Regions from separate parts of the Sporomusa intestinalis genome, predicted to be linked through region 2. Evidence: riboswitches for the same ligand, from Rfam matches in the RefSeq annotation. Region 2 holds a riboswitch; the other holds the start of a gene.
What was found. A riboswitch is a leader RNA that binds a small molecule or an ion and turns the genes downstream of it on or off. The one in region 2 is predicted to bind lysine.
Positions count from the first base shown of each region.

Region 1: linked by a shared signal. The riboswitch ahead of lysA (diaminopimelate decarboxylase) and the one ahead of dapB (4-hydroxy-tetrahydrodipicolinate reductase) in region 2 are both predicted to bind lysine.

Region 1 covers NZ_AP042390.1:3,749,934-3,765,781, forward strand. Annotated here, with positions in the region: gene ACZ481_RS17640 (nitrilase-related carbon-nitrogen hydrolase) at 1-1,098, shown strand, start outside; gene ACZ481_RS17645 (DUF2867 domain-containing protein) at 1,301-1,816, shown strand; gene ACZ481_RS17650 (hypothetical protein) at 1,936-2,151, shown strand; gene ACZ481_RS17655 (MATE family efflux transporter) at 2,360-3,679, shown strand; tRNA gene ACZ481_RS17660 (tRNA-Arg) at 3,941-4,017, opposite strand; gene ACZ481_RS17665 (hexokinase family protein) at 4,239-5,537, opposite strand; gene ACZ481_RS17670 (hypothetical protein) at 5,610-5,819, opposite strand; gene ACZ481_RS17675 (Spo0E family sporulation regulatory protein-aspartic acid phosphatase) at 5,929-6,099, opposite strand; gene lysA (diaminopimelate decarboxylase) at 6,335-7,591, opposite strand; lysine riboswitch at 7,695-7,870, opposite strand; tRNA gene ACZ481_RS17685 (tRNA-His) at 8,076-8,151, opposite strand; tRNA gene ACZ481_RS17690 (tRNA-Met) at 8,159-8,234, opposite strand; tRNA gene ACZ481_RS17695 (tRNA-Asn) at 8,360-8,435, opposite strand; rRNA gene ACZ481_RS17700 (23S ribosomal RNA) at 8,615-11,531, opposite strand; tRNA gene ACZ481_RS17705 (tRNA-Ala) at 11,884-11,959, opposite strand; tRNA gene ACZ481_RS17710 (tRNA-Ile) at 11,985-12,061, opposite strand; rRNA gene ACZ481_RS17715 (16S ribosomal RNA) at 12,362-13,920, opposite strand; tRNA gene ACZ481_RS17720 (tRNA-Leu) at 14,234-14,319, opposite strand; tRNA gene ACZ481_RS17725 (tRNA-Leu) at 14,338-14,423, opposite strand; tRNA gene ACZ481_RS17730 (tRNA-Ile) at 14,431-14,507, opposite strand; tRNA gene ACZ481_RS17735 (tRNA-Tyr) at 14,513-14,597, opposite strand; tRNA gene ACZ481_RS17740 (tRNA-Thr) at 14,606-14,681, opposite strand; tRNA gene ACZ481_RS17745 (tRNA-Arg) at 14,782-14,858, opposite strand; tRNA gene ACZ481_RS17750 (tRNA-Asp) at 14,957-15,033, opposite strand; tRNA gene ACZ481_RS17755 (tRNA-Val) at 15,040-15,115, opposite strand; tRNA gene ACZ481_RS17760 (tRNA-Glu) at 15,192-15,266, opposite strand; tRNA gene ACZ481_RS17765 (tRNA-Ser) at 15,329-15,419, opposite strand; rRNA gene ACZ481_RS17770 (23S ribosomal RNA) at 15,784-15,848, opposite strand, start outside.
Region 2 covers NZ_AP042390.1:2,488,618-2,504,465, forward strand. Annotated here, with positions in the region: gene truB (tRNA pseudouridine(55) synthase TruB) at 1-317, shown strand, start outside; gene ACZ481_RS11625 (bifunctional riboflavin kinase/FAD synthetase) at 601-1,518, shown strand; gene rpsO (30S ribosomal protein S15) at 1,666-1,932, shown strand; gene ACZ481_RS11635 (polyribonucleotide nucleotidyltransferase) at 2,157-4,268, shown strand; gene ACZ481_RS11640 (polysaccharide deacetylase family protein) at 4,374-5,096, shown strand; gene ACZ481_RS11645 (glycosyl hydrolase family 18 protein) at 5,220-6,458, shown strand; gene ACZ481_RS11650 (N-acetylmuramoyl-L-alanine amidase family protein) at 6,482-7,357, shown strand; gene ACZ481_RS11655 (M16 family metallopeptidase) at 7,514-8,767, shown strand; gene ACZ481_RS11660 (dCTP deaminase/dUTPase family protein) at 8,780-9,220, shown strand; gene ACZ481_RS11665 (hypothetical protein) at 9,309-9,629, shown strand; gene ACZ481_RS11670 (YlmC/YmxH family sporulation protein) at 9,642-9,917, shown strand; gene ACZ481_RS11675 (general stress protein) at 9,984-10,643, shown strand; lysine riboswitch at 10,753-10,923, shown strand; gene dapB (4-hydroxy-tetrahydrodipicolinate reductase) at 11,034-11,828, shown strand; gene ACZ481_RS11685 (aspartate-semialdehyde dehydrogenase) at 11,881-12,912, shown strand; gene dapG (aspartate kinase) at 12,924-14,144, shown strand; gene dapA (4-hydroxy-tetrahydrodipicolinate synthase) at 14,160-15,044, shown strand; gene ACZ481_RS11700 (ribonuclease J) at 15,305-15,848, shown strand, end outside.

The DNA of each region.
Region 1 (15,848 bases), 1.3 Mb from region 2:
TTCGCGCCGTTTGCGTTTGCCGCCTGCTGGACAGCGTTTGATTATGTCCGTTCCCTGGTATCCTCGTTCGGCACGTTCGCCAGCCTGGCCTATACCCAGGCGCTCAATCTACCGGTCATTCAACTGGCTTCTCTGACCGGCATCTGGGGCATCACCTTCCTGCTCATGCTGGTGCCGGCCGGCCTGGCGGTTGCCTGGCGCTGCCGCCGGCAGGGGCGCGGGCGTCGCTCTGTCCTGCTGCCCGCCAGCGTCCTGCTGGCGGCAGCGCTGCTGTACGGGGTCTGCCGGCTCTATCTGCCGGCCGCCGGACCGGTGGTAACCGTCGGTCTGGCCGCCGTCCCGGCCACCAGGGCCGAGCTGCGCAGCCAGGACGCCGCAACCGTGAACCGTACCCTGCAGGGCTACAGCCGCAGCGTGGACGCGCTGGCCGCCGCCGGGGCCCAGGTAGTGGTGCTGCCGGAAAAGCTGGCCTTCTTAGCGCCGGAAAACCGGGAAGCGGGGCTGGCGCTGTTCAGCCGGACAGCGGCGAGCAACCGGGTTGTCCTCGTTGCCGGCCTCAGTCTCCAGCAGGAGCGGCTGGCCAATTCGGCGGTCGCCTTTGCTCCTGACGGCTCGCCGGCCGCCGCCTATGACAAGCAGCATTTGCTGCCGGCCTATGAAAGCCAATACACGCCCGGCGACAGCCTGGCCTGGCTGGACGCCGGCGGGACCGCGGCGGGACTGGCCATCTGCAAGGACATGGACTTTATCCGGCCGGCCAGGGACTACAGCCGCCAGGGGGCCGGCCTGCTGCTGGTGCCGGCACTGGATTTTCACGCTGACGGCTGGCTGCACGCCCGCATTGCCGTCCTGCGCGGCGTAGAGGGCAATATGGCCGTCGCCCGCGCCGCCCAGTGGGGCCTGCTGACGCTCAGCGACAGCCGCGGCCGCATCCTGGGCCTGACCGCCGCCGATGCGGCCGCCGGCGAAGCGACCCTGCTGGGGCGGCTCCCGGCCGGCGGCGGCCGCTCGCTGTACAGCCTGACCGGCGACTGGCTGGCCTGGCTGTGTCTTGCCGCCACCGCCCTGGCCGTATACCGGCTCAGCCGGCCCGGATGAGGTCGGCAAACACCGTACGGGACGTTGCCGCCGGGCCGGTGTCACAAACGACTGCGTTAAACCCAATAGGCAAGCCATTGATACCAGCTTGCAAGTGTCATAAGATGAAGAGAGAGTTCTCCAAGGATATCAAAAGCGATTTGAAAATTTTAAAGCAAATCGCTTATAATTAATGCTCAATTGTAAAAGCGAGGGAATTTATATGAGTATAGTTAAAAGACGGAACTGTATACCTAATGGCTCTATTATTCGCAATGGCTTTGGGGAGTTTAATTATTGTGATTCCTACGAAACTGTGATCAATGTGCAAAATAGAAGTATTGATCAAATTCTAAGCGACCTTTTTGATTTATCATCGCTTCCCTGGATAGTTCTCCTGAAACGCATTAGAGACAGCTTAGTCCAACCGTTCGGTCTCCAAATAGACGAGGGTATACTAACGAATAAAACAAGCAGTTATAATCCAGGTTCTAAGGTTTTTTTATTTGCCTTTACGGTCTTGAAGCGAACTGTAAATGAAATTGTAATGGGAAAAAACGATAAGCATCTCAATTATAGGCTTTCCCTATTTTTGGCTCAAAACGATTCGAAAGTTTATGTGACAACAATCATAAAATTTCATAATTTAGGAGGACGAAGCTATTTTGGGCTAATAAGGCCTTTTCACCAACTTATTGTCTATTCTTTAGTCAAGAAGAATTTAAGTTTAACAATCTGAGAAGTACAACGCCGCCGATGAAAATTCAGATACTGTCTGTTTTGGGGTTGCCGTCACCAAGAGGCGGCCTTTTTTATTTTCCTCTCCCGCGTATTTTCCGAGAGAAGTCATGTGGGTTAATGGCGTTCTTAGCGCCGAAAAACAGGGAAACCGGGCTGACCATGGATTTGTTCTGGCCGGCCAGGGACTACATCCGCCAGGGGCCCGGCCTGCTGCTGGTGCCGGCGCTGGATTTTCACGACGACGGCAAGTCATTGACACCAACTGATCGGTGTCTTAAAATGAAAAGAGAATTCCCTGTGAAAGGAGGTCAAGAGGATGTATGCTGTTTTTGATTGCGTATTGCCCCGTGATGTACAATCGCCGGTTCGCGCAAGCGGTTTGGGCCAAAATTGGCTTCGTCCGCCCTTTTTTAGGCAATCGCATATCGCGAACAATTACCGGAACCTCTTGACCGCAATAAGATCGTCCTATTGTTGAAAAATATTTGCGAAAAGACGCCGGTTATTCGGTGTCTTTTTTTGCTTTCACGGAGGAAACGCTATGCAACCACTCATAAGTTACCGACAAATCGGCAAGCTGGCTTGGCCGGTTATCGCCGCCCAATCTGTTGTGTTAATTAACGGCATGATTGACCTGGCTTTCATCGCCCCTTACGGCACTGAGGCCATTGCCGCCGTAGCCATCGCTAATGCCTTATGCGCTGTGCTGTTTAATTTTCTGGAAGGGTTCCGGCTTGGCACAACCGTTTTAATCGCCGAAGCCTCGTCTGGGAATAATATGCCAAAAGCAACCGCCATAGTAAGCAGCGGGTTATTCCTGGCGGCGATAATTGGCGGCTTGTTCACTGCCTTCGCCCCGCTCATCAGTCATTGGGTTTACCGGCTTGCCGGTAATGCGGCAATGCAGTATCACGGTACAGACTACTTGACAGTCTGGCTATGGGTCTTGCCGTTCATATTATTTTCCTATGTGCTTACCGGACTGTTCCGGGGGCTAAAGGACACGGCAACGCCGCTGTATGCAACCTTTGTTGTCTGCCTGCTCAATGTTTTGGGGGATTATGTGCTGGTTTGCGGCGGCTTTGGCTTTCCCAGCCTGGGCGTAAAGGGAGCGGCCTGGGGAACGCTGCTTGCCAGCCTTGCCGGGTTCAGCATCCTCATGCTGCTGGCAGTAAAGAAGCCTTTGACCAGCTCCTGTCTGCACGTTAAGCAACCATTTTTCAAACAAATCCCGGAATATGTCGCATTGGCCGTCGATGTCGGCCTGAACACAGGCTCCACACTGCTGGCCCTGCTGCTTTTTGTGTTCATCGTCAAACCGTTGGGACCTGCTGCTCTGGCGGTGCATCAGATTACCTTACAGGTTTTTAATTTAGCCTATCTGCCCGCCGTCGGCTTTCTCATCACAGCCTCAATTATTGTTCCCCGGCTATTGAACCCCCTTCATAGCGGCCTGCTGGTCCCCACCGTGCGCCGGATCGGTCAAATGAGCGTTGGGGTCGTCTTGATTACAAGCGGTTTGCTGGTTATCTTTTCCGCAACTGTCAGCAATTTTTTCAGTCCGACCGACAAACAAGTGGCAGCGCAGGCGGCGCAAACAATGCGGCTTGTTTGCGCCGGTCAGCTATTTTCTGCCATTTACATGGTCCTACGCGGGGCGCTCACCGGGTGCAAAGATACCCGGTTTATTGTTTATGAAGGCTGGATATCGGGTTATCTTGTCTTTTTGCCTTTGGCTTATTTTTTGGCAATAAAGGCAGGCTATGGCATCTACGGAGGATATATGGCCTTCGTGGCATGGTGCATAACCGATTGCGGCGCGCTTGCCTGGCGTTTTTTTCGTCAACAGCGTTTACTATAAAATGCTGCCGCTACAATAGCCGTGTTTCCTACACTTAACTGGCAGTGCTCCTCAGGGCCGTGCAACCGTTAATGCATTACGGAAAGTACGCAAACAGGCTGTGCACAAAGGCACAGCCTGTTTGCCAGACGGCCGGTTAGTACGGTTTAACACAAACCCTTCCCGCCAGGTTCAGCCGCGTTGTTGTACGGTTGTTGTAAAACTGCTCTGAAAACGAAAAAAAGGCTTTACGAAAATGCCCGTAAACCCCTGAAATATCTATGGCGACCCCGGCAGGATTCGAACCTGCGACCTTTTGATTCGTAGTCAAACGCTCTATCCAGCTGAGCTACGGAGTCATGTTCAATTGTTACTTGACTATTATATTATGAGAATCGAATAATGTCAACACCGACAGAATTATTTATAATCAACCATAATAGCAATACGCTGGGTCACAATCGTTTAAAACAGCAGGATTTTCCCTTGTCGCTTCCAGCGGCACCACCCTATCATACCCTGAATCCAAACAAAACAGGCTGATCCATACCAATAGATCAGCCTGTTTTTTATCTATTCTTTATACTTTTGTATTATATACCGTGGCGGCAGCAATAGCCGCGCCTATGCCGGAGCCATCTTTACTTAGTTTAAGCGTTATCTGCTTGGCATTTTGACTAAATATTTCCGCTATAGCCTCCAATAAGTGAGTTTTATACCCTGGCATCTTTTCATACAATGAGCCATCAACCGCAATTGTATGTTGCCTTGTTAGCATCGGATCAATCTTAATTAAAACGCCAGCCCATGTAGCAGCTACTAAACGGGCGGAACGCCTTGTAACAAGGCGGGCAACGCTCTTGATTGCCGCAAGCTCATGAATCCTTAACCCAGTAAGTCCCCAACACTTAGCGGCCATATTGGCTACAGCGTCCAGTGCCGGTGATTCATCGGCCAGAACCGGTGAAAGGTCTGCTGTTGAAACTGAATAAGGAACCCGCAGCCTGTCTGAAACAATACATATATGCCTCTTAATTGCGAGCTGATGAATAATCAGTCTCACCAGCTCACCCAAATATTGTCCTGAAGCCATTTTCTCAAGCCGTTGAGATCCAATTTTTTCACTGTCCGTATCGAGCTGCCTGTCATATTCTGTTTGCTGGATTCCGTCAAAGTTGCCTGCCTCCAAATTGATAATCATAGGCTGTCCAGTCAGAGGATGACAAGGTTCAAGGTAGCAGGTATTATGGCCTGTTCCGCAGATTGATCCGACCGAAGTGGCCATGTCGGTATAAGCAGTTGATAATAATGTACCGGTAGTGTCATTAATTACGGCTACTGATTTAATATGGCTAAGCCCGTTGCGTGCCAGCGCTGCCTGCAATAATTCGCCGATATTCCGGCCTTCAACCCCGCTCGTTGTAAATTCTTTCGTCCAGGTGATCAGTACGGCTTCGTTAACACCTTGCTGCCGGCAGGGAAAGGAAAACGTGTGCCCCAGGGGATATGTACCATCACTGGGTGCAATTTCAGCTATTTTGCCGGCGATGAAATCAAAAAGTTCCTCACCGGAGGCAGATGCCGCAGTATAATCGTAATTCCCATGCTTATCTTTTAATAGGGCTGCACGTTTGTCAATAATAGTAACCTGACCGTTACCAGCCAGTTCGACTAACAATACGCGAATATTAGTACCACCAAAATCAATAGCAATTACTTGCCCCTGCTCCCGGCCTGTCGGATTACCAAGAAAAGACGGTAGCATTTTCAGGGAACTTGCCTTTCCAGCCAGACCATTGCACATGTCCTGCTGAAAACAAATAGCAATGTCTCGCATAAAATCGGTAGATATAACAAACTGTTCCTCAATCAGTGCCAAAACTCCAGCTAATGTGTTCAGGATGATCTACCTCCGGGTTAATATATGATTAACTGAGCCTCTTCCGAGAGGCTATTTATAATATTTGCTGGGAGTAAAGATATACCTTATAGCTCGCAGTAGACGAATAGCCAGACGAATTAGCATTCGTTTGAAATCCAGCCACACCAGGCCGAGAATAATAATTGCAATAAAAAGCATTCGTAGGTTTACAGCAGTATAAAACTGATCGATTATAATAAACCCTGCCACAGCAATCGCCGCAAGACTGGTCCAGCTCATAAAAAACCTTCTTCCATGGTTTTACACTATGCTTTTAATGAAAGAACCTGTACTTTACTAGCATCTATAACAGTCTGAGTACTATATCAACAAGCTGACAACTAACTGCTTAATTATCCTGCTGAATACGATAATACTTGCTAATGTGGCTGTCTAACAACTGACTGGTTTCTAATACCTGAGGATCAGAAACTCCATAAGATGCAGCCAGCAAATTCATCTGTCTCCGTAAATATTCTATTATATCAAGGATATTCAAAGCTTCGATATTTTTAGACAACGAGCGCGCCCCCACACAGAAAAATACCTCTTCTCAACAACAATTAACATTATAAACTATATTCCCTAATTTTGGAAGAACGATTTAGTTGTTTTTTTGAAATTTTTTATACACTAAATAAAATCTATGTTTATTATTTCCCAAAACATCAGCTAGAAAAAGGACATGGCCTCCTATATATTTATATTAGAAAAAATCACCTGGCAATAACCAGATGATTTCTTATACAACCTATTTATTCCAGTCCCGTAAAATCTAAAGTAGAAAAATAATCTTCAATAGTTTCTGCCCGCCGGATCAGCTGAACACTGCCGTCACTCTTCAGCATTAATTCGGCTGAACGCAATTTACCATTATAATTAAAGCCCATTGCGTGACCATGTGCCCCAGCATCATGAATGACCAATACGTCACCAATATCGATCATAGGCAGCTTGCGATTAACGGCAAATTTATCATTGTTTTCACACAGCGATCCGGTAACATCATAGATATAGCCAAGCGGCCAGTCTTCTTTCCCGAGGACTGTAATGTGATGATAAGCACCATATAGGGCCGGTCGCATCAAGTTAGCCATACAGGCGTCAAGGCCAACATAATTTTTATAAATTTCTTTCTTGTGTAACACGGTTGATACCAGATAACCATAAGGGCCGGTAATCATCCGTCCGCACTCCATGGCAATTTTGAGCGGCGCAAGCCCATTAGCGGCAATCTTAGTCTCATACGCCTTTTTGATTCCCTGGCTGATTGTGTTAATATTAACCGGTTCTTGTTCAGGGCGATAAGGAATGCCAATCCCTCCACCAAAATTAACAAATTCAACCTTAATATCAAGAGTACGATAAATTTCATTAATAAGGTCAAACATCATATTGGCGGTTTCCACAAAGTAGTTGGGATCAAGCTCATTAGAAATAACCATTGTATGAAGGCCAAATCGTTTTACGCCTCTACTCTTCATAATCCGGTATGCATCCAGAAGCTGCTTCCTCGTTAATCCGTATTTAGACTCTTCCGGATTGCCAATAATCGAGTTGCCGCCTTCACGCAACGGTCCCGGATTATAGCGGAACGAAATCATATCCGGGATGCCTGCATGCTTATCCAAATAATCAATGTGGCTAATATCATCCAGATTAATAATAGCCCCTAACTCACGCGCTTTCTTAAACTCAACAGCCGGAGTATCATTGGAAGTGAGAATAATCTCTTCCCCGCTCATACCGGCTTTCTCAGCCAAAATAAGCTCAGCCAGCGAACTGCAGTCCGCTCCCAGTCCTTCTTCCCTCAGCACTTGTAAAATATAAGGATTAGGAGTGGCTTTAACAGCAAAATACTCCTTAAACTCCGGCGCCCAAGCAAAGGCTTTAATTAAATTGCGGACATTGCGACGGATAGCCTGCTCATCATAAATATGAAACGGTGTTGGGTATTCTTTAATAATTTCTGTTAATTGTTCTTTTGTAAACGGTATCACTTTCTCAGCCAAATGTTTCGCCTACCCTTCCAAAAATCAGTACCAGTAATACAAAAAGCAGTCTGCGCTAAATCTCGCAAACTGCCTGGCAACAAAAGAATGCTCTTAACGGCTGGTGCAAGATAGCGCTCCACCTGTACTATCAGCAGGTGACAGTCTTACATTTCTTAAACGTAAAACCAGCAAAAGTTTCTGGCAAAACCTTCACTTCGGCGGTTTGCCCCTTTCAGTACCATCATCGCTGCCAGCTCTGTATACTTACTGTTGGTCCCCGCAACCTCTATCGGAAAACGGTTATTTAATTATGTCTATAATACCAGTACACCCCAACCAATGTCAATATGCCGGGGGAAATCTTATATAATCCCTTCTATCGACGCCCTGACTTAGGTAGTATAGTATATCCCTATGCAATTATATGCAGTGAACGGCATCACTAGAGATAAATTAAAAGACGGAAATCTATCTCAGAAAAATAGAATCCCGTCTTAATTTCTGGGGTGACTAGAGGGTCTCGAACCCTCGAATACCGGAGCCACAATCCGGCGTGTTAACCGCTTCACCATAGCCACCATAAATTGGTTGCGGGAGTAGGACTTGAACCTACGACCTTCGGGTTATGAGCCCGACGAGCTACCAACTGCTCCATCCCGCGATATAAGCAGAGAACCAGGTTTTTAGGAGCGACAGCGACGCAGAAACCTGCGTGAATCGCTTAGTTACGAGCGTTAGCGAGTAACCTCCTTATTCCCCTTCTCTAAATCTCCAAAGACTAAAATGTGGCTCCTCGAGTAGGACTCGAACCTACGACCGATCGGTTAACAGCCGATTGCTCTACCAACTGAGCTATCGAGGAATATAAGCAGAGAACCAGGTTTTTAGGAGCGATAGCGACGCAGAAATCTGCGTGAATCGCTTAGTTACGAGCGTTAGCGAGTAACTTCCTAAATTTCATCATTCCCTGAAAACTTCACAGAAGATAAGCATTGCGCAATAGGTATCAATCAATGTTTGCACTTGTGCAAACGAGGGTTTAAAGTCAAGTCCTCGGCCTATTAGTACCAGTCCGCTCCATGGATCACTCCACTTCCACTCCTGGCCTATCAACCTTGTCTTCTTCAAGGGGCCTTACTTCTTGCGAATGACAGACCTCATCTTAAGGCTGGTTTCACGCTTAGATGCTTTCAGCGTTTATCCTTTCCGGACGTAGCTACCCAGCTCTACCCCTGGCGGGATAACTGGTACACCATGGGTCCGTCCACTCCGGTCCTCTCGTACTAGGAGCAGTTCCCTTCAAGTCTCTTACGCCCGCGATGGATAGGGACCGAACTGTCTCACGACGTTCTGAACCCAGCTCACGTACCACTTTAATGGGCGAACAGCCCAACCCTTGGGACCTACTTCAGCCCCAGGATGTGATGAGCCGACATCGAGGTGCCAAACCTCCCCGTCGATATGGACTCTTGGGAGAGATTAGCCTGTTATCCCCAGGGTAGCTTTTATCCGTTGAGCGATGGCCCTTCCACTCGGTACCACCGGATCACTAAGCCCGACTTTCGTCCCTGCTTGACTTGTCTGTCTTGCAGTCAAGCTCCCTTCTGCCTTTACACTCTTCGCGCGATTTCCATCCGCGCTGAGGGAACCTTTGGGCGCCTCCGTTACTCTTTCGGAGGCGACCGCCCCAGTCAAACTGCCCGCCTGACACTGTCCTCAGTTTCGTTACTCCTTGAGTTAGAACTCCAGTAAATAAAGGGTGGTATCCCAACATTGACTCCAATGAGACTTGCGTCCCATCTTCCTAGTCTCCCACCTATCCTGTACATCATTTACCAAAACTCAATGTCAGGTTGCAGTAAAGCTCCATGGGGTCTTTCTGTCCAGTCGCGGGTAACCTGCATCTTCACAGGTATTTCAATTTCACCGGGTCCCTCGTTGAGACAGTGCCCAAGTCGTTACACCTTTCGTGCGGGTCGGAACTTACCCGACAAGGAATTTCGCTACCTTAGGACCGTTATAGTTACGGCCGCCGTTTACCGGGGCTTCAATTCAAACCTTCGCGTTTCCGCTAAGCTCTCCTCTTAACCTTCCGGCACCGGGCAGGTGTCAGCACCTATACGTCAGCTTTCGCTTTAGCAGGCACCTGTGTTTGTGGTAAACAGTCGCTTGGGCCTCTTTTTTGCAACTCATTCCCGCTTCGACCGCTTCTGGTCTACACGGTTTACAAGCTCCCCTTTTCCCGAAGTTACGGGGACATTTTGCCGAGTTCCTTAACGAGGGTTCTCCCGCGCACCTTAGGATTCTCTCCCCGCCTACCTGTGTCGGTTTACGGTACGGGCACCTAGTCTCTCACTAGAAGCTTTTCTTGACAGTCTGGGATCAGCAATTTCGCCATTATCTCTAACAGCTACCCATCACTCCTCAGGTTCCAGCATCACGGATTTGCCTGTGATGCACCCTACAAGCTTAGACGCGATTTTCCATCCTCGCGCTTGCCTGCCCTCCTGTGTCACTCCCTCGCTCAAACGATCCTAGGTGGTACTGGAATATTTACCAGTTGTCCATCGCCTACGCTTTTTGCCTCGGCTTAGGGCCCGACTGACTCTGAGCGGACGATCCTTCCTCAGAAATCCTTAGGCTTTCGGTGGACAAGATTCTCACTTGTCTTTTCGCTACTCATACCGGCATTCTCACTTCTATACTCTCCAGCACTCCTTACGGTATACCTTCTCTGGGTATAGAACGCTCCCCTACCCAAGTCCGTAGACTTGCCATAGCTTCGGTTCCGTACTTTAGCCCCGGACATCTTCGGCGCAGCGACACTCGACCAGTGAGCTATTACGCACTCTTTTAATGGTGGCTGCTTCTAAGCCAACATCCTGGTTGTTTTTGTATCTCCACATCCTTTGCCACTTAGTACGGCATTGGGGACCTTAGCTGATGGTCTGGGCTGTTTCCCTCTTGACCACGGGTCTTATCACTCGTAGTCTGACTCCCAGGATTCCACTACAGGCATTCGTAGTTTGACAAGGTTCAGTAACCCATTAGGCCCCTAGCCCTATCAGTGCTCTACCGCCTGTACTTACTTCCTGAGGCTAGCCCTAAAGCTATTTCGGGGAGAACCAGCTATCTCCGCGTTCGATTGGCATTTCACCCCTATCCACAACTCATCCCAAAGCTTTTCAACGCTCACGGGTTCGGTCCTCCACGCATTTTTACCTGCGCTTCAACCTGGCCATGGATAGATCACTGCGGTTTCGGGTCTACACTATCCAACTTTCGCCCTTTTTAGACTCGCTTTCGCTTCGGCTCCGTGTCTTCCACTTAACCTTGCTGGATATTGTAACTCGCCGGTTCATTCTTCAATAGGCACGCCGTCAGCCTCCTACGGGCCTTCGACTGCTTGTAGGCATACGGTTTCAGGTTCTTTTTCACTCCCCTCCCGGGGTGCTTTTCACCTTTCCCTCACGGTACTATGCGCTATCGGTCGCCTCGAGTATTTTGCCTTGGAGGGTGGTCCCCCCTGCTTCCCACAGGGTTCCTCGTGTCCCGTGGTACTCTGGATTCCGGCCATTTCGCTCTGCCTTTCGCTTACAGGGCTGTTACCTTCTGCGGCCTACCTTTCCAGGTAGTTCGGCTAGGCCTGACGAAACTTCCGCCGGTCCTCAACCCCAGTCGACCGAAGTCCACTGGTTTGGGCTCTTCCCCGTTCGCTCGCCGCTACTTGGGGAATCTCGTTTGATTACTTTTCCTCCGGGTACTTAGATGTTTCAGTTCCCCGGCTTACCTCCCGACCTGAGTCGGGTAATGGTGCATGACCACCACTGGGTTCCCCCATTCGGATATTCATGGATCAGGGCCTGCTTGCGGCTCCCCATGACTTTTCGCAGCTTACCGCGTCCTTCTTCGGCTCTTGGCGCCTAGGCATCCACCGTATGCCCTTACTAACTTGACTTCTAGCTCCGACTGTCTATAAGCCGCCATCTGCGTTGTTGCTCCTCAACCCGATTGTTTGCGTACGCGAGTACGCGGCACGGCTCGGGTTTCCGGGGCGCCTAGCATATGGCACCTTCTAGCCAGTCTCCGCCTCAACTTAAACTTTGCTTGTGACTAAGGTTAAGTCATTTTTTAAAAATCCTAATTGCGCTTCGTTAAGCTACTTCACATATTTGCATATGAGAGGTACTTTTACTTTGCTTTCTTCTGTGCAGTTTTCAAGGAACATGGTGTTTCAGGAATCTCTATGTTATCATAATTACTTGTGTATTGCAACAAGTAATTATTGGTAATATAGGTTCTGAAACTTATGGTGGAGACGAGCGGGATCGAACCGCTGACCCCCTGCTTGCAAGGCAGGTGCTCTCCCAGCTGAGCTACGCCCCCATAATGTGAACTATATAAATAAAACTGGTGGGCCTAAGTGGACTTGAACCACTGACCTCACGCTTATCAGGCGTGCGCTCTAACCAGCTGAGCTATAGGCCCATTGAGGATATTGCATTCCCTCAAAACCAAACAATGTAAATGAATTTACTACAGCCACCGCATATGGTGCGTCTAGTATCTCCTGCATCTGCCAAATGTACCGACCTGGAATAGAGCTCGCTTAGTTATATGATGTTCTTCGCTTGCGCTCAGAACTAAGCGATTCACACCAATCAGACTTCGCCTCGCGGCTCGCCTTCTTGGGTTCTCTGCTTATCGCTTGCGCTCAGAACTAAGCGATTCACTCAGGTTTCCGCGTCGCTTTCGCTCCTAAAAACCTGGTTCTCTGCTTATCCCTAGAAAGGAGGTGATCCAGCCGCACCTTCCGATACGGCTACCTTGTTACGACTTCACCCCAATCATCGGCCCCACCTTCGACGGCTAGTTCCATTTCTGGTTACCCCACCGGCTTCGGGTGTGACTGACTTTCGTGGTGTGACGGGCGGTGTGTACAAGGCCCGGGAACGTATTCACCGCAGTATGCTGACCTGCGATTACTAGCGATTCCGACTTCACGGAGGCGAGTTGCAGCCTCCGATCCGAACTGAGAGCTTGTTTCTGCGTTTCGCTTGCCTTCGCAGGTTTGCTTCGCTTTGTTTAAGCCCATTGTAGTACGTGTGTAGCCCAGGACATTAGGGGCATGATGACTTGACGTCATCCCCGCCTTCCTCCGCATTCTCTGCGGCAGTCTCCCTTGAGTTCCCGCCTTTACGCGCTGGCAACAAAGGATAAGGGTTGCGCTCGTTGCGGGACTTAACCCAACATCTCACGACACGAGCTGACGACAGCCATGCACCACCTGTTTTCGCGTTACCCGAAGGTAAGGGATCTATCTCTAGACCTTTCGCTCAATGTCAAGCCCTGGTAAGGTTCTTCGCGTTGCGTCGAATTAAACCACATACTCCACCGCTTGTGCGGGCCCCCGTCAATTCCTTTGAGTTTCAACCTTGCGGCCGTACTCCCCAGGCGGGGTACTTATTGCGTTAACTCCGGCACAGAAGGGGTCGATACCCTCTACACCTAGTACCCATCGTTTACGGCCAGGACTACCGGGGTATCTAATCCCGTTCGCTCCCCTGGCTTTCGCGCCTCAGTGTCAGACACAGTCCAGAAAGTCGCCTTCGCCACTGGTGTTCCTCCCAATCTCTACGCATTTCACCGCTACACTGGGAATTCCACTTTCCTCTCCTGCACTCAAGCCTGGCAGTTTCCTGCGCCCATACGAAGTTGAGCTTCGCACTTAGACACACGACTTACCAGGCCACCTACACGCCCTTTACGCCCAATAATTCCGGACAACGCTTGCCACCTACGTATTACCGCGGCTGCTGGCACGTAGTTAGCCGTGGCTTCCTCCTTTGGTACCGTCATTACCCTATATTGTTCACATAGGATACGTTCGTCCCAAACGACAGAGCTTTACGACCCGAAGGCCTTCTTCACTCACGCGGCGTTGCTCCGTCAGACTTTCGTCCATTGCGGAAGATTCCCCACTGCTGCCTCCCGTAGGAGTCTGGGCCGTGTCTCAGTCCCAGTGTGGCCGTTCATCCTCTCAGACCGGCTACTGATCGTCGCCTTGGTGAGCCGTTACCTCACCAACCAGCTAATCAGACGCAGACCCATCTCTGAACGGTAGCTTATATATAGAGGCCACCTTTCTTATCTCAGTTATGCAACTAAGATACCACATTCGGTATTAGCACCACTTTCGCGGTGTTGTCCCCAATTCAGAGGCAGGTTGTCTACGCGTTACTCACCCGTTCGCCACTAAGTAGCTATTGCTAACTACTCCGTTCGACTTGCATGTGTTAGGCACGCCGCCAGCGTTCGTCCTGAGCCAGGATCAAACTCTCCAATAAAGTTCATAGCCTTGCGACTATATATATTGAAGCCGTTTTATCGGCTCAATTCAATCAAAATTGTTGTTGGTTGTGCTGCATGGCAGCACACCGCACATCTGGCTTTTATGATGCATTTCTTTACATTGTTCAGTTTTCAGGGAACGACGCGCATGGATGCGCTAGGATCACAGGCGTATCATGGACGATACGCTCTGCCCGGGACCGACGCGCATGGATGCGCTAGGATTCGCTTGAATAGCGACTAAAAAGTATATTAGCATTTTTATTTGTTTATGTCAATAGTATTGTTCATCATACTATTGACATTTACTGGTGCGGTTGGTGAGACTTGAACTCACACGCCTTGTGAGCGCCACCCCCTCAAGATGGTGCGTCTGCCGATTCCGCCACAACCGCATGTAATTAGGTAGATAATGGTGCGGTCGAGTGGATTTGAACCACCACGAGGTTGCCCCCACTAGCTCCTGAGGCTAGCGCGTCTGCCGTTCCGCCACGACCGCATGTAATTGGTGGATCTACTAGGATTTGAACCTAGGACCCGCCGGTTATGAGCCGGATGCTCTACCAAACTGAGCTATAGATCCTTAAATGGTGGAGGGAGGTGGATTCGAACCACCGAAGTCAAAGACGGCAGATTTACAGTCTGCTCCCTTTAGCCACTCGGGAATCCCTCCAGATTAGCTGGAGCTGGCGAGAGGAATTGAACCCCCAACCTGCTGATTACAAGTCAGCTGCTCTACCAATTGAGCTACGCCAGCATATAACAACCATGTTGTCGCGAGCCACAAGGCGACACGAGAACATACGTGAGTCGCTTAGTTCTGAGCGTAGTAAAGAACTTCCACTCAAAAAGTAAGATGGCGACCCCGGCAGGATTCGAACCTGCGACCTTTTGATTCGTAGTCAAACGCTCTATCCAGCTGAGCTACGGAGTCATAAGCAGCGAACCAGGTTATCGAACCGCGAGGCGACACGATAACCGTGAATCGCTTAGTTCTGAGCGTAGTAAAAAACTTCCACTCAGAGAGTAAGATGGCGACCCTGAACGGATTTGAACCGTCGATCTCCGCCGTGACAGGGCGGCATGTTAGACCGCTACACCACAGGGCCGTTAAATGGTGGGCGATGACGGGATCGAACCGCCGACATCCTGCTTGTAAGGCAGGCGCTCTCCCAGCTGAGCTAATCGCCCGTTATTTGTGGGTTCGCTTCGTTCGCGAGTTCGTTCCTTCGAACGCGCGACCTATTGAACCTCGAATCAACGAAGATGGTGACCCGTAAGGGAATCGAACCCTTGATACCGCCGTGAAAGGGCGGTGTCTTAACCGCTTGACCAACGGGCCGGAAACAAAACTTATTCAGGTTCTCATCTTGCCTAACGGCTCGTAAGAACCCAGGGTGCTTATGGCGGAGTGGGTGGGATTTGAACCCACGCAGGCCTCACGACCTCTAACGATTTAGCAAACCGTCCTCTTCAGCCACTTGAGTACCACTCCATATAATATAATTATTCAAACAAGTATTTGGAATAATCTGAATCATAAGCAGAGAACCATAAGCAGAGAACCATAAGCAGAGAACCATAAGCAGAGAACCAGGTTATTAGGAGCATCGCGACGCTAGAACCTGCGTGAATCGCTTAGTTACGAGCGTTAGCGAGTAACCTCCTAATTCTCTCTTTATTCCCTGAAAACTTCACAGAAGAAAGATTTGCGCATTAGTCATCCAATTAATGTTTGCGAACCGGTCGCCAGTTCAGAGCTAAAGGATACATTATGGATGTTATCGCTCCGCTCTAACTAAGCGACTCACACAACTTCCCGTTTCGCTCTCGCTCGCGGCAAGCTGGTTCGCTGCTTAAAAGTCAAGTCCTCGGCCTATTAGTACCAGTCCGCTCCATGGATCACTCCACTTCCACTCCTGGC
Region 2 (15,848 bases):
TGAGTTTTTTGGTTCGGACGCGGGTGGGCAGTTTTTGTCTGGAAAAATCATTGACACTGGAAGAGATTGCCGCAAATAAAGAACAGGCGCTGCAAGCTGCGGATGCTGCGCTTACCCATCTGCCGGCTGTTATACTGTCCGAGCAGGAGGCACAGGCAGTAAAGAACGGCCGTTCCATCCCCGGCCGGCCAAGCGGGGCTGATTTAGTAAAAATGTATGACTGCCGGCAGAATTTTATTGGTATTGGCCGGGAAACAGGTCAGCGTACAGAGCAGCCAATGTTAATGCCGGTGAAAATTTTAAGTCCGGACCGGTAATGGCAGCCCACACCGGGTTGGCGTTTCACCCAAGGCCGGCACGAGTACCGTACGGCACTTGGAATTTTTTTGTTAGGCGACGCACGGTACTAGTGTTCTTGACCACATTATCTTTTTAGTTTGATGACGGCCAAAATGGCCAATGGCGGCGTCAGCCCCTCCTAGCAGACCCCTTCCCGTATGCGTCGTCGGCGCTTCCTTGCCCTTGGCCATTTTGTCTCGCCCTAAAACTAAAATATAACCTGGCCAAGACACTAGCTGCAATGAGGAGAAACAGATCAGTATGAAAGTCTTTACCCAAATAGAAAACATACGTCATCAGGCTCCTGTGTTCATAGCCTTAGGAACCTTTGACGGTATTCATATCGGCCATCAGGCGATCATCACCCGCGCTGTTAAACAGGCGAAAGAGCGCAATTGCGCCAGCGCGGTGTTTACCTTCAGCAATCACCCGCTTAGTGCGATTGATCCTGAGCGCTGTCCACCGCTGCTTGTAACAAATCAGGAGAAAATTGACCTCATTGCCGGGTTAGGTGTGGATATATTGTTTAATGTTCCCTTTACCACCGAATTTTTGCGGCTGAGCCCGCTCCACTTCCTGAATAAACTGGTCAGCAGCATTAACCTCAGGCATGTTATTGTCGGAACCAATTTTACCTATGGCCACCGCGGGGCCGGCACACCAGCCCTGCTGAAAAAATTTGGCGCAAAACATGGTTTTACCGTCGACGTGGTAGGAATGGTAGATGTGGACGGGGTGATTGTCAGCAGTACAAGCATCAGACAACTGGTGGCCGACGGTGCGGTTAAGCAGGCCGCAAACTTGCTGGGACGGCGGGTAAGTATAACAGGGAGGATTATTGAGGGTGATAAGCGGGGCCGCGAGTTAGGCTTTCCCACCGCAAATCTGGCGATTCCTCAAGGACTGTCTGTACCTGCCGACGGGGTTTATGCTGTTTACGTACAGGACGAGCAGGGGCTGCATTTCAACGGGGTTGCCAACATTGGCAATAATCCTACTTTTACCAGGCAAACCCGGCGCATCGAGGTACATATTCTTGATTTTGACCGTGTTATTTACGGACAGCAGTTAAAAATACAATTTATCGACAGGATCAGGGGCGAAGTTGCTTTTAACGATATCGATCAGCTTAAACAACAAATGGCGGCAGATATTGAATTTGCACAAAAAATATTTTAGATCAACAGTAAAGGTTTACAGGGCATGATTTTTATGGTAAAATATCTTTTAGTGATTTAATCACTGTTTTTAACCATAGCGAGGATAGTCGAGTCTCCGGCGATGTCTTGGCTAATGGGGATAGTAAGTAAAAGGAGGTGAACCATCGTGTTGACACCTGAAAACAAACAGAAGCTGATTGAAAAATACCGTGTACATGTAAATGATACCGGATCGCCAGAAGTACAGATTGCAATCCTTACGGAACGGATTAATTACCTGACTGAACATTTGCGCGAACACAAAAAAGACCATCATTCCCGCCGGGGGTTATTGAAAATGGTAGGTCAACGCAGAGGTCTCTTGAACTATCTGCGTGAAAGTGATATTGAGCGCTACCGGTCCATTCTCGAAAAACTTAATTTAAGAAAATAAAGAAAGAAAACACGGCTTGCGCCGAGCCTTGGGCGAAAGCAAAAGCCGATGTTGCCCTTATCCAGGAAAAACTAACCTTTTTATCAGGACAAGAAAAGCGGATTATCCGCTTTTTTTATTTTTTTCCAGGTTAAAGAAAAATAAAAAAGGGAATAATAAGAAAAATGTCGAACAGTTAATCTTTGCTAAAAGAAAAGGGGTTTATCAGAGGAGGAAAACAAAATATGGAAAAATTCCAGTTGGAATTAGGCGGCCGGACCCTGATCATTGAATCAGGGAAGATGGCTAAGCAGGCCAGTGGCGCTGTGCTGGTGCGCTACGGCGATACCGCCGTACTGGTAGCTGCGACCCAATCGGCTGAACCGCGGCAGGGGATTGACTTTTTCCCCTTAACAGTTGACTATGAAGAGCGTTTGTATTCTGTGGGGAAAATTCCCGGCGGTTTTATTAAACGGGAAGGCCGCCCCAGCGAAGCGGCGATTTTAGCCGGCCGCTTGATTGACCGGCCTATTCGGCCCCTGTTTGCCGATGGCCTGCGTAATGATGTTCATGTAGTGGCTACAGTGATGTCGGTAGATCAGGATAATCCTCCCGATATTGCCGCCATGATTGGCGCATCCTGCGCTTTGGGTATTTCTGATATAGTTTTTAACGGGCCAATTGGCGGTGTGCGTGTTGGGTTACTGGACAATAAGTTTATTTTAAACCCTACCGTAGCGCAGCAGGAACTAAGTGATCTTAATTTAGTTGTTGCCGGCACCAAGGATGCTATTCTGATGGTTGAGGCAGGAGCCAAGGAGCTATCGGAAGAGACTATGCTTGAGGCTATTTTATTTGGCCATGAGGCAATTAAAGAGATCGTCGCTTTTCAGGAAGAGATTATTGCCAAAATTGGCAAACCCAAAAAAGAGAAAACCTTATATGAAGTCCCGGCTGAGATCGACGCGGCTATGCGTGAATTTGTGACTGCCGACTTAAAGGCCGCGGTAGCGAATAAAGACAAGCTCCAGCGGGAAGAGGATATTAAACAGGTTAAAACCGATGCTGTTACCCATTTCCTTGCCCTTTATCCGGATAAGGATAAGGATATTAACTATATGTTCCAAAAGATACTTAAAGAGATTGTCCGGAAAATGATTACGGTTGACAAGATCCGTCCTGACGGCCGCCAGATTGAAGAGGTAAGACCGATTACCTGTGAGGTTGGACTGTTGGCCCGTACTCATGGTTCCGGCTTGTTTACCCGCGGCCAGACTCAGGTTTTTACCATTACCACCCTTGGTGCGATTGGTGACGAGCAGATTCTTGACGGCCTCGGCGTTGAGGAGTCTAAACGCTATATGCACCATTATAACTTTCCTTCCTTTAGTGTAGGCGAGACCAGGCCGTCACGCGGTCCGGGCCGCCGGGAAATCGGACATGGCGCCTTGGCGGAACGGGCCTTATTGGCGGTCATTCCCTCGGAAACCGAGTTTCCCTATACGATCCGGCTGGTATCGGAAGTCATAGAATCCAACGGGTCAACCTCAATGGGCAGCGTTTGCGGCAGCACCTTATCGCTGATGGATGCAGGGGTGCCGATTAAAGCACCGGTGTCCGGGGTTGCAATGGGGTTAGTCAAAGAGGGCGATCATTATACTATCCTCACCGATATTCAGGGCATGGAAGATGCGCTGGGCGATATGGACTTCAAAGTTGCCGGCACGGCGCAAGGCGTGACCGCCATGCAGATGGATATGAAGATATCCGGTATTACCAAAGAAATTTTTGTTGATGCCCTGGCCCAGGCCAAACGGGGACGGATGCATATTATGGGGAAAATGCTTGAGGTCATCAGCGAGCCCAGAAAAGAATTGTCTCCTTTTGCCCCCCGCATCATAACCATGGAGATTGACCCCGATAAAATCCGCGATGTCATTGGACCAGGCGGGAAAACCATTAAGAAGATTATTGAAGAAACCGGGGTTACGATTGATATTGAGGATGACGGCAAAGTCTTTATTGCTGCTGTTGATGTTGCCGCCGGCCAAAAAGCCGTACATATTATTGAAACACTGGTACGGAGTGTGGAAGTGGGTGCAACCTACACCGGCAAAGTGACCCGGTTGATGAATTTTGGCGCTTTTGTCGAGATTCTTCCCGGTAAAGAGGGGCTTGTTCACATCTCCCAACTGGCCCGTGAACGGGTGGCCAAAGTTGAGGATGTTGTCAAAGTAGGCGATGAAATAACCGTTAAAGTAACGGAAATTGACCGTCAGGGCCGCATTAACCTCTCCAGAAAAGAACTGTTAAAAGCAGAACCGCGGGAAACTGCCCCGCAAGGAACAGCGCAGTAATCAGACAGAACGGGGGACTTGGCACAAGCCAAGTCTTTTTATTTTGCTCATAAATTCCTGCCGGCGCTAATACACTGTACTACAGGTGTGACAGGAGTTGATGGAATGCAATGTAAAATAGTAATGGTAGGAAAAATCCGTTATTGGTATGTATACTTTGCTGTTGGTGTATTCATGACAGTGGCTATGTTGTCAGGCAATCTCCAGCCGCTGGTGGCTACCAACGAACTCCCGGCAGTGCCGCCGCCTGTTTTTCAGGGTAATTCGTCTCAGCCCCGGGTTGCCTTTGCCTGCAATGTATTCTGGGGCGAGGAGTATCTGCCGGCTATGCTTAAAACCTTTGATGAAAATAATATCCATATCACTTTCTTTATTGGCGGCAGCTGGGCCAACCGCTATCCGGAGGTGCTAAAAGACATAGCCAATAAAGGCCATGAACTGGGGAACCATACCTACAGTCACCCCCACCCCAACAATTTAAGCAAGGAAAAAAATAAAGAACAGATACTCAAAGCAGAGGAGCTTGTCACCAGCCTTACCGGCATAAAAACCAATCTGTATGCCCCTCCGTATGGTGAGTACAACAATACCGTTCTCCTGGCCGCCCAGGAGCTGAATTATACCACGATTATGTGGAGCATCGACACCGTTGACTGGAAACGGCCGCCACCGGATATTCTGCAAGAACGGGTGCTGAAAAAACTTCATAATGGCGCTATTATTCTCATGCATCCAACAGCACCGACAGCGCAGGCTTTACCAGGGCTTATCAGTGAGATTAAGAAACGGGGATATACGATTACTACAGTAACTGATATACTAAACTAACAAAAATAGGCAGGTTAAAACCTGCTTTTTTTATTGCTTAAATAGAATAAATATGATACTATGATTTACATAAAAAGATAACATGAGGTTATCATGTTTATCTGCTGGAATGGAGGCTGATCTATGAGTAAGCTCAAAAAAATGATATCCTGGCTGGTAATTATGGTGTTCATGCTAACTGTTATGGCACCTGTTACGCCGGCGTACGCTTTTTCAGTAGCTGATCTGTTAGGACAAGCCAACGGTTCCGGCGAAACAAGCGCCGTTTCCGGCGCAAGCACAGGCCAGGGTATGGTGGATATTTTACTGGGACTGCTTATGGGCAGGTTTCTGGGCAATACCTCTGGCACGCCGGCCAAGGAGACCGGCCAGGGCAGTCCGGCCAGCGGCTGGGCCAAGGCCGGGCCGAAAGAACTGGTTGGCTTTTATGCCGAATGGTGGGGGGCAGACACCTCTTCCTATAACTCAATGATGAAAAATGCTGATGTAATTAACACGATTGCCCCCTTCTGGGCAACTCTGCAGGCTGACGGCACAGTAACAGACCGTGGCGGCAATGATCATATGTCTGTGGTTAACAGTGCCGGCCAGAATGATATAACCGTATTGCTGCTGGTCAATAATGCCAAGCAGACTGGCAATACCGTACCCATTCATACGGTGTTGTCAAATCCTGAGCTCCGGTCTAAAGCCATTCAAAATTTTGAGGCTTATCTTAAGAAATATGACCTGGACGGCATCAATATTGACTTTGAAATGGTGCCGGCTACCGACCGGGACAACCTGACCGCGTTCATGCGGGAGCTTTATGCCCGTCTGAAACCACAGGGGTATATTGTGTCGATTGACGTTTTTCCGAAACAGGATGAAAACAATGATGTGGCAGCTGCTTACGATTATGCCGAGCTTAGCAAGTATGCCGATAAAATTATGATTATGACTTATGACAATCATGGGGCCTGGAGTGGTCCGGGACCCATTGCCGATATCGGCTGGGTGGAAAAAAGCCTAAATTATGCCCTGAAGTTCATTCCCAAGGACAAGCTGTTTCTGGGCATTGCCGCTTATGGGTATGACTGGTCGGCTAAAGGCACTCAGTCTTTAGAGTATAAGGCGATTATGGATCTGGCTAAGCAGTATGGCCGGAAGGTGCAATGGGACGACAATTCGAAATCTCCGTATTTTAGCTATAACGCAGCTGATGGTACTGCGCATACGGTCTGGTTTGAAAACAGCGAGAGTTTGAAATATAAACTGGCGCTGCTCACCAAATATGATATTGCCGGTGCCGCCATGTGGAAACTTGGCGAGGAGGACCCGGCTGTCTGGCCGGTACTGCGGGACACGTTCCGCAATGAGTAAAATATTGACGCAGGAGGTATGCTGTGTATAGTAAAAAAATAGTAACACTTGTATTGCTGTTTGTTTTGGTTATCAATGTGGCAGGACCGGTACAAATCGGCCAGGCCGCAGCTTTGGATAATGTCATTGGGGCTTTGGCAGCTTCGAGTGTCCCGGCAACCGACGGGGGCGGGTCAAATGTATTTGACAAGCTGTTTAGCCTATTATTCGATAAAATACTGGGTCCGATTTTTAATATCTTTGGTGGCGATAAAACAACCACTGTGCCGGATAATCCGGTAAAAGTAACGCCCCTGCCATCTGGCGGCGGCAGTGCCGGCAGTGTCACCAGCAGCGGCCTGCGGGGGAAAACGATTGTTATTGACCCCGGGCATGGTGGCAGCAATCCCGGTGCTGTAGCTAATGGCACCAGGGAAACGGATAATAACCTGGCTGTTAGCTTAAAACTGCGGGACAAGCTGCTCAGTGCCGGCGCCAACGTAGTCATGACCAGGGAAACTGACCGCACAGTAGCGGCTGAAGGCAGTTCATTAGGCCAGGAGCTGGCGGCACGGGTCAATATTGCTGAAGCTAAAAATGCCGATATGTTTATCAGTGTTCACTCCAACTCCAACCCTAATCCCGCCATTTTCGGCGCTATGACATTCTATCCGGCCGGCAAGTCGTCCAAACTGGCGCAGACAGTACAGGATCATATCATTAGAGAAACCGGTGCTGTGGACAAAGGCACCTCCTCCGCGACTTTCTATGTTCTGCGCAACACGACAATGCCCAGCATTTTAGTGGAGATGGGCTTTGTTAGTAATGCCGCTGAAGCCCGTAAGCTGCAGGATGACAGCTACCGGAATAAGATTGCCCAGGGTATTTTTAACGGAGCGGCCCAATACTTCAATAATTAGCCGCTTGCTTACACTTATTAAACAGAGACAAACGTTAATTCGAAATCTCTGTTTTTTTCTTCGTCAATATTAGGTATAATAGGGAGTATAATTAGCCAGGCACGTTATTTTTAGCTGGCAAGCTCACTGCTATTTGCGTATGAAAAGGAGATTTACATGTATCAAAAGTCAGTGTTACCTAATGGGATTCGTATAGTTTCTGAAACAATTCCGTATGTTAAATCAGTGACAATGGGGGTATGGATTGGCACAGGCTCAAGATTTGAAGAGGGATATAATCATGGTGTTTCCCATTTTATTGAGCACCTGATGTTTAAAGGCACGGCCAGGCGTTCGGCCAAAGACATCGCTGAAACAGTTGATGCCGTCGGTGGCCAGCTTAATGCCTTTACAGCCAAGGAATATACCTGTTATTATTTAAAAGTGCTCGATTCCCATGCTGATTTAGCGATGGATGTTCTCAGCGATATGCTGCTGGCCTCAAAGTTTGCGGAAGATGATATCGAGCGGGAACGTCAGGTAGTGCTCGAAGAGGTGCATATGTATGAGGATTCACCGGATGAACTGGTCCATGATATTCATCTTGACACCACCTGGTCCGGGCACCCTTTGGGCCGGAATATTCTCGGCACCGCCGATTCCATCGGCCGGTTCAGCCGTAAACTGGTAACAGAGTACTGCCGGGACTTTTATACGGCCGATAATGTTGTTATTGCCGCCTCAGGCAATGTGACCCATGCTGAGCTGGTGAGGCTGGCAGCGCAGTATTTTGCTGTTATGGACGGGAAAAAGAGCAAGCCGGCGATAACGGCACCGGCCCTTACACCGGCCAGAACGGTTGTCAGCAAGGATATCGAGCAGGTGCATATCTGCTTAGGGACGGTGAGTGTTCCTCAGGACCATCCGGAAATTTACCCGGTGCATATCATGAATAATATTTTGGGCGGCGGCATCAGCTCCCGGTTATTTCAGGTGATCAGGGAAGAGCGCGGACTGGCGTACTCGGTTTACTCTTATCAAAATAACTATAAGGATGCCGGGCTGCTGACCATCTATGCCGGGACCCGTCCCGGCAATGTTAATGAGGTGCTGGCGCTGATCATGGCTAACCTGAAAGCAATGAAGCAGCAGGGCATAAGCCAGCAGGAGCTGACAAAGTCCAAAGAACAGATAAAAGGAAATCTGCTGCTGGGCCTGGAAAGCTCCAGCAGCCGGATGTCACGTATTGGCAAACTCGAGGTTACTTTAGGAAAATATGTAGCACTGGAAGAGGTTGTTAATAAAATAGATAAAGTAACCCTTACAGATATTAACAGAATGATTGCGCAGATGTTTACCAACGAAAATCTGTGCTTTACTGCCCTTGGGCCTGTCGACTCCAAGGATATCAACACAAATATCAGTTTTTAACAGGGGGATCATATGATTAGAGGGTTCGAAATCGTCAGTCGTTATGTAGAGAGCGGCATCAGCCTGCCTGTTCGCAAAACGGCAGCAAGTGCCGGTTATGATATTGCCGCCGCCGAGGACAGCACCTTGCTGCCGGGAAAGGTTACCTTAGTGCCCACAGGTCTGAAAGCCTATATGGCCGGCGATGAATATCTGGGCATTCATATCCGCTCCGGGCTGGCTGTAAAGCAGGGCCTGAGCCTGATTAACGGCCAGGGAATTATTGATGCCGATTATTACAATAATCCGGATAATGAGGGGCATATCCTAATCGCCGTTTTTAATCACGGAGACCAACCGGTGCCGATCGCCAAAGGCACCCGGCTGGCGCAGGGAATTTTTTATAAATATCTGCTTGCCGATCATGACAGTCCGGGCGGACAGCGCCTGGGCGGCTTGGGCAGTACCGGCTAAAAACTTCAAGGGGAAACCCTTGAAGTTTTTTTCATATTCTCTTTTGCGCTGCATATACATTGATAGAAGCAGCTTGTGGGGTGGTTCTTTGTATACGTGGGCAATTTTAATGGTAATTATTCTGGCTATTATGTGGTCAATATGGCTGCGGGTCTGCCACTGCCGCCTGGCATTAGACAACCTGCCCCAGGTTGAGCCGCGGCCATCGCCATTTTCCATTGCGGTGCAGGAACTGGTAGCTACTGCCGGCGGTGTTTATCTGTCGCTGGTTATGATTGTCTCTTTTTTAAAACTTGAACTGCCTGAACGGATTACAGTAGGCATACTGTCTTTCGACCCACTGGCGATGACGGCGATCGGAGTAGCCGTGATTCAGCCGGCTATTAGTAAATTATTTCAAAAAAAGTAGGTGGATGGATGCATGCGGATAAGTGAAATGACAGGTAAAGAAGTGATAAACTTAGGCGACGGCACCCGTTTGGGCACGATTGGTGAATGTGATCTGGCATTTGACAGCCGTACCGGCGCAATCAGCGGTTTAATACTGCCAAAACATAAAACTATTTTTCAGTTTTTAAGCGACAGTCAGATCACAAGCATTCCCTGGCATGCAATCAGGCGTATTGGCGACGAGGTTGTTATTGTTGATTTAAATAATGCCTATGACCGTATGTATTCAAGGTTTGAACGGGAATAAAAAATCCAGTGCTGGTTAAACCTAACAGTAGGCTGAATATCAGACTAATGTTAGGAGGTTTTTACAATGACGACAACCAGTAATAACAATCAGGACAATATGTTTAATCCGACAATGGCGCAAACGGAAGGTCAGGCAGGCAACGCCTTGGTCAATAACTATTCCAGTGCCCAGCCGCAGGCGGCAAGTGCAAGCACCGCGTCCAATACCCAGCAGGCTTCCATGCAGGCCGGCGGCCAAGGCGTGAAAAGCGTGATTGGCGTATTTAACTCCCGCGCTGATGCTGAAAAAGGGGTTAACGCCCTGAGAGCCCAGGGTTTTACAACAGAAGAGATTAATATTGTTTCCAAGGACAAAAACAAGCAAAAGGGGCAGGGGAGCGAATACTTTGAGGATGATATTACCGACGGGGCGCTGACCGGCGGGACTTTGGGCGGTATTGGCGGCTTGCTGTTAGGCGCGGGTGCACTGGCCATTCCCGGTGTGGGGCCAATACTGGCGGCCGGCCCGATTGCCGCTGCCTTAAGCGGCGCTGTCGCCGGCGGCATTGCCGGTGGTTTAATCGATTGGGGCATTCCGGCCGAAGCGGGCAAACGCTATGAGCAGCAGGTCGCACAAGGCGGAATTCTCGCCATTGTCCGCTCAGACGCGGCTAAGGTTAATCAGGCGGCTCAGATCCTCCGCCAAAATGGGGCTAAGGATGTGGAGACCCACGCCGTAAAATAGTCAGACTGGTTTTTTATTGTCAGAAAGCAGTCAGCTTTCAATATTTATTGACAATACTGGAACCTTTATTATAAAATGTGTATAAAATGAATAAGCAACATCCTGTACAGGATGAAGTAGAGGTGCGGGAGTTAAAAGTACTTTCAGTAAGAGTGGCATCAGTGACCTGAAAGGAAAGGGGCGACCGCCGAAGTAAGTTAGACTGCCGGGTCTACTTATTGGTCTTATATCAAATAGGTTTAAGACTGTCACCATTACTTGGTGGAGCGCTATCTCATCTGATTGGGGAGGATATATTATATTTTCCTATTGTCAGAAAACGTTGCCATATGGCAGCTGGTGAGAAGCGCTCACCGGCTGCTTTTCTTATTAACAGGAGGTGGATAGCGCTTGACTAGGGTAATGGTTTGTGGCGCTTACGGTAAAATGGGCCGAGAGGTTCTACGGGCCGTGTATCAGGATGAGCACTTGAGTTTAGTGGGTGCGGTAGATACTAACTCTGATTTTGCCGATGTGGGGGAGCTTATGGGGGCAGGCAAGACCGGGGTGACTGTCGGCAAGGATTTGGCGACAGTGATTAATGAAACCAAACCCCAGGTAATGGTGGATTTTACCAATCCTCAGTCGGTAATGAACAATATCAGAGTCGCAATAAAAAACGGGGTATGCCCTGTCGTCGGCACTACCGGCCTGGGAGCCACTGATTTGGATGAGGTCCGCCGGCTGTGTGCGGCGGCTAAGGTTAATGCAATTATTGCGCCTAATTTTGCCATTGGTGCTATTTTGATGATGAAATTAGCGCAGGAAGCAGCGAAATACCTGCCGCATGTTGAGATTATTGAAATGCACCATGACCAGAAACTGGATGCTCCTTCCGGTACGGCCCTTAAAACGGCTGAGCTTATTACCAAGGTCAGAGGGGAAATGTGTCAGGGCCATCCGGCTGAGCTCGAAAAGCTGACAGGTGCCCGCGGCGGCGAACTGGCCGGGATCAGGCTGCACAGTATCCGCCTGCCGGGGTATGTGGCGCACCAGGAGGTTATCTTTGGCGGTCTGGGCCAAACTCTCACCATCCGTCATGACTCCATATCACGGGCGTCATTTATGCCGGGTGTGGTGCTGGCCTGTAAAAAAGTGCTTACTGCTGGCGGGCTGACTTATGGTCTGGAGGATTTACTGGGCTAAATGCGCCTAAAGGTGCGCATGCTAACGTCAAACATATGGGGGAGTTGTTGAAATGAAAAAATATAATGTAGCAATTTTAGGAGCAACAGGAGCTGTTGGCCAGGAGTTTCTGAAACTGATCGAGGAGCGGAATTTTCCGTTTAATGAATTAAAGCTGCTGGCCTCTGAGCGCTCTGCCGGCAAAGTCATTCCTTTTATGGGCAAAGACTACATAGTGGAAGCAGCTAAGCCCGAGTCTTTCAAGGATGTGCAGATTGCCTTGTTTGCCGGCGGCTCGACCAGCAAGGACCTGGCGCCGGCGGCTGTCAAGCACGGGGCTGTTGTTATTGATAACTCCAGTGCCTTCCGGATGGACCCGGATGTCCCGCTGGTAGTGCCTGAGGTCAATCCTGAGGCAATCAGGCAGCACAAAGGAATTATTGCCAATCCGAACTGTTCCACAATTATTATGGTGATGGCGCTGAAGCCGATCTATAATGCTGTTAAAATCAAGCGCATTGTTGTTTCAACCTACCAGGCCGTTTCCGGGGCCGGCAAAGAAGCCATTGATGAACTGACAAATCAGGTAACCGCACTTATGGAGAACCGGGCAGTTGCGGCCAATATCCTGCCAGGCGCCAGCCTGCCTAAGCACTACCAGATTGCCTTTAACCTGCTGCCGCAGATTGACGTATTTGTCGACGGGGATTACACCAAGGAAGAGATGAAAATGGTCCATGAAACCCATAAAATCCTGAATGACTATACCATCGGCATCACGGCGACAACCGTACGGGTACCGGTATACCGCAGTCATTCGGAATCAGTCAACATCGAACTTGACGGACCGCTGTCGCCTAAGGAAGCCAAGGAATTGCTGGCCGGCTTCCCCGGGGTGATAGTCCAGGATGATCCGGCAGAAATGATCTATCCGATGCCTGTATACACCTCTGACAAAAATGAAGTGTTTGTGGGCCGGATACGGGCCGACAAAACTGTGCCGCACGGATTAAATATGTGGGTAGTAGGCGATCAGATCCGGAAAGGGGCAGCCTTAAACGCTGTGCAGATTGCTGAGTACATGGTTGAGCATAATTTAATTTGAGGTGTAAAAAAATGCGGATAATCGTCCAGAAATTCGGGGGGACATCGGTTGCGTCACCCGAAGTGCGGGAACTGGTTTTGCATAAAGTACAGCAGGCCCGTGAGCAAGGCCTCAGCCCGGTGGTAGTCGTATCGGCCATGGGCCGCAAGGGCGCTCCCTATGCAACAGACACCCTGATCGGCATTGCTCAATCAGCCTGTAAACAGATTGCGGCCCGTGAGCTTGATCAGATTATGTACTGCGGGGAGATGATTTCAGCTGTCGTCATGGCTGGAACCCTGCAGGCCGCCGGCATGGATGCCGTGATGCTGACAGGCGGGAATGCCGGTATTGTAACTGACGCAAACTTTAATAATGCCAGGATTCTAAAAAGTGACCCGGCCCGTATCATTTGCCTCCTGCGGCAGGGCAAAGTGCCTGTTGTCTGTGGTTTCCAGGGCATGACCAATGAAGGCGAATTTACCACTTTAGGGCGGGGGGGCAGTGACACGACCGCTTCCGTTCTCGGGGCGGCGCTGAACGCCGAGCTTGTGGAAATATATACAGATGTTGACGGCATTATGACGGCTGATCCGAGAATTGTTGATAATGCCAGGATTCTTGAATGCATAAGCTACGCCGAGGTGTGTCAGCTGGCTCACCAGGGGGCCAAGGTCATTCATCCCCGGGCGGTGGAGATTGCTATGCAGAAGAATATTCCGCTTGTGGTGAAATCAACCTTTTCTGATGCCCCGGGGACCTTAATTACCAATATTGCCAGAGAGGATGCGAGTAACGCGGTTGTGATCGACCGGGTGGCAACAGGAGTAACCTATCTGACCAATCTGGTGCAGATAAAGGTTCAGCTTGCGGAAACAATGGCAGGTGATACCAGTTATAAAGTATTTAAAACACTTGCTGACAGTGATATCAGTGTTGATTTGATCAACGTCCATCCCGGCCAAATTATGTTTACCATTAATGCCGATCATATGGATAAGGCGGCAGAACAACTAGAGCAGCAAGGCTATCATATTGAAGTTTTGGAGAACTGTGCCAAAGTATCGGTTGTGGGCGGCGGCATGCGTGAGGTGCCCGGGGTGATGGCAAGTTTTATTGAAGCATTGACAAATAACAAAATCGCTATTCTTCAGACAGTAGACTCTCATACCTCCATCTCGGCGCTGGTGCCGCAAAACGATGTTGGGGCAGCGGTTAAATCACTTCATGAGAAGTTTGGTTTATCAAATTAATAAGGAGAGAGTTTGATGAGGCATTTCGGGCGGATTTTAACTGCAATGGTAACCCCGTTTAACAATGATGGCAGTGTTAATTATGGTGAAGCTGTTAAATTGGCTCAATACCTTGTAAACAATGGTTCAGACGGTCTCGTCGTCACCGGCAGCACCGGTGAAGCGGCAACCCTGACCAAAGAGGAGAAGGTTAAACTCTATACGGCGGTGCTTGAGGCTGTGGGCGACAGGGCCACAGTCATTGCCGGCACCGGTACGAATGATACTAGAGACTCTGTTGAACTGACCAAAATCGCCGAGCAAACCGGCGTCCATGGGGCTATGGTCGTTGCTCCCTATTACAACAAACCGCCCCAGGAGGGGTTGTTTCAGCATTTCCGGGCGATTGCCGAGTCTACAGCCTTACCGCTGATTGTATATAATGTGCCGGGGCGCACAAGCTCTAACATCCTGCCGGACACGATCGCCCGGCTGGCGGAGCTGGAGAATATTGCCGCCGTTAAAGAAGCCAGCGGCAGTTTGGAGCAGGTTTCGGAAATTATCCGTATTACCCCTAAGGACTTTTTCGTATACAGCGGTGATGATGCTCTAACCCTGCCGGTGCTGGCTGTGGGGGGGCAGGGGGTTATCAGTGTGGCCGCCCATATTGTCGGCAGTCGTATGCAGGCCATGGTAAACGCCTTTTTTGCCGGAGATATGGTCAAGGCTAAGGACCTGCATCTGGAACTCCTGCCTTTCTTCCGGGTGATATTTGTCACCACCAATCCTATTCCGATTAAAGAGGCGGTTAACCTGATCGGTATCAAGGCCGGCCCGGTAAGACTGCCGTTAGTACCGCCCACTGCCGGTGAAACGGCCCAGCTGACAAAGATTATGCAATCATTAGGCGTGTTAAATTAGTTAACGGTTACCGGTAGCGCAAGCTACCGGTTTTTTGTATGTAGAGGCAGGTTTTGCATATAATATTTAAGAGCGAGTAGACCACTTGTTGTCAGCGAATACTAAATAGGTTATAATTATTCACAAGTGGACAGGACGGCCGGTTTCTAGTGATGGGCTTAATGAACGGGCAGTTACAACTTGATTGATTAATATTTTTGGAGGTGTATGTTTTTTTGGCGCGACAACCAGGCAAAGTACAGATTATCCCTCTGGGCGGGATGGGGGAAATTGGCAAGAATATGACGGTAATCCGTTATGGTGATGAAATCATTGTAGTTGATTCAGGGTTAATGTTTCCGGAAGATGACATGCTGGGCATTGATCTGGTCATTCCCGACATCAGCTATCTGTTGGACAACCGTGAGTTAGTCAAGGCTATTGTTTTAACCCATGGGCATGAAGACCACATTGGGGCATTGCCGTATGTGTTAAAACAGCTGAGTGTTCCCGTATACGGAACTCGCCTGACCCTGGGGATTTTAGAGGGACGCCTGAAGGAAAACAATGTTCCGGCCAGCAATCTGCATGCCGTAAAATCCGGGGACCAGATCCAAATCGGCCATTTTTCCATTGGCTTTATCCGGGTAAGCCATAGCATCGCCGATGCGGTAGCTTTATCCATTAAAACGCCTGTAGGTGTCATAGTCCATACGGGAGATTTTAAACTTGATCAAACACCGGTTGACGGTAAAGTCACTGATTTTCACAAATTTGCCGAATTAGGCGACCAGGGGGTGCTGGTGCTGCTGGCAGACAGTACGA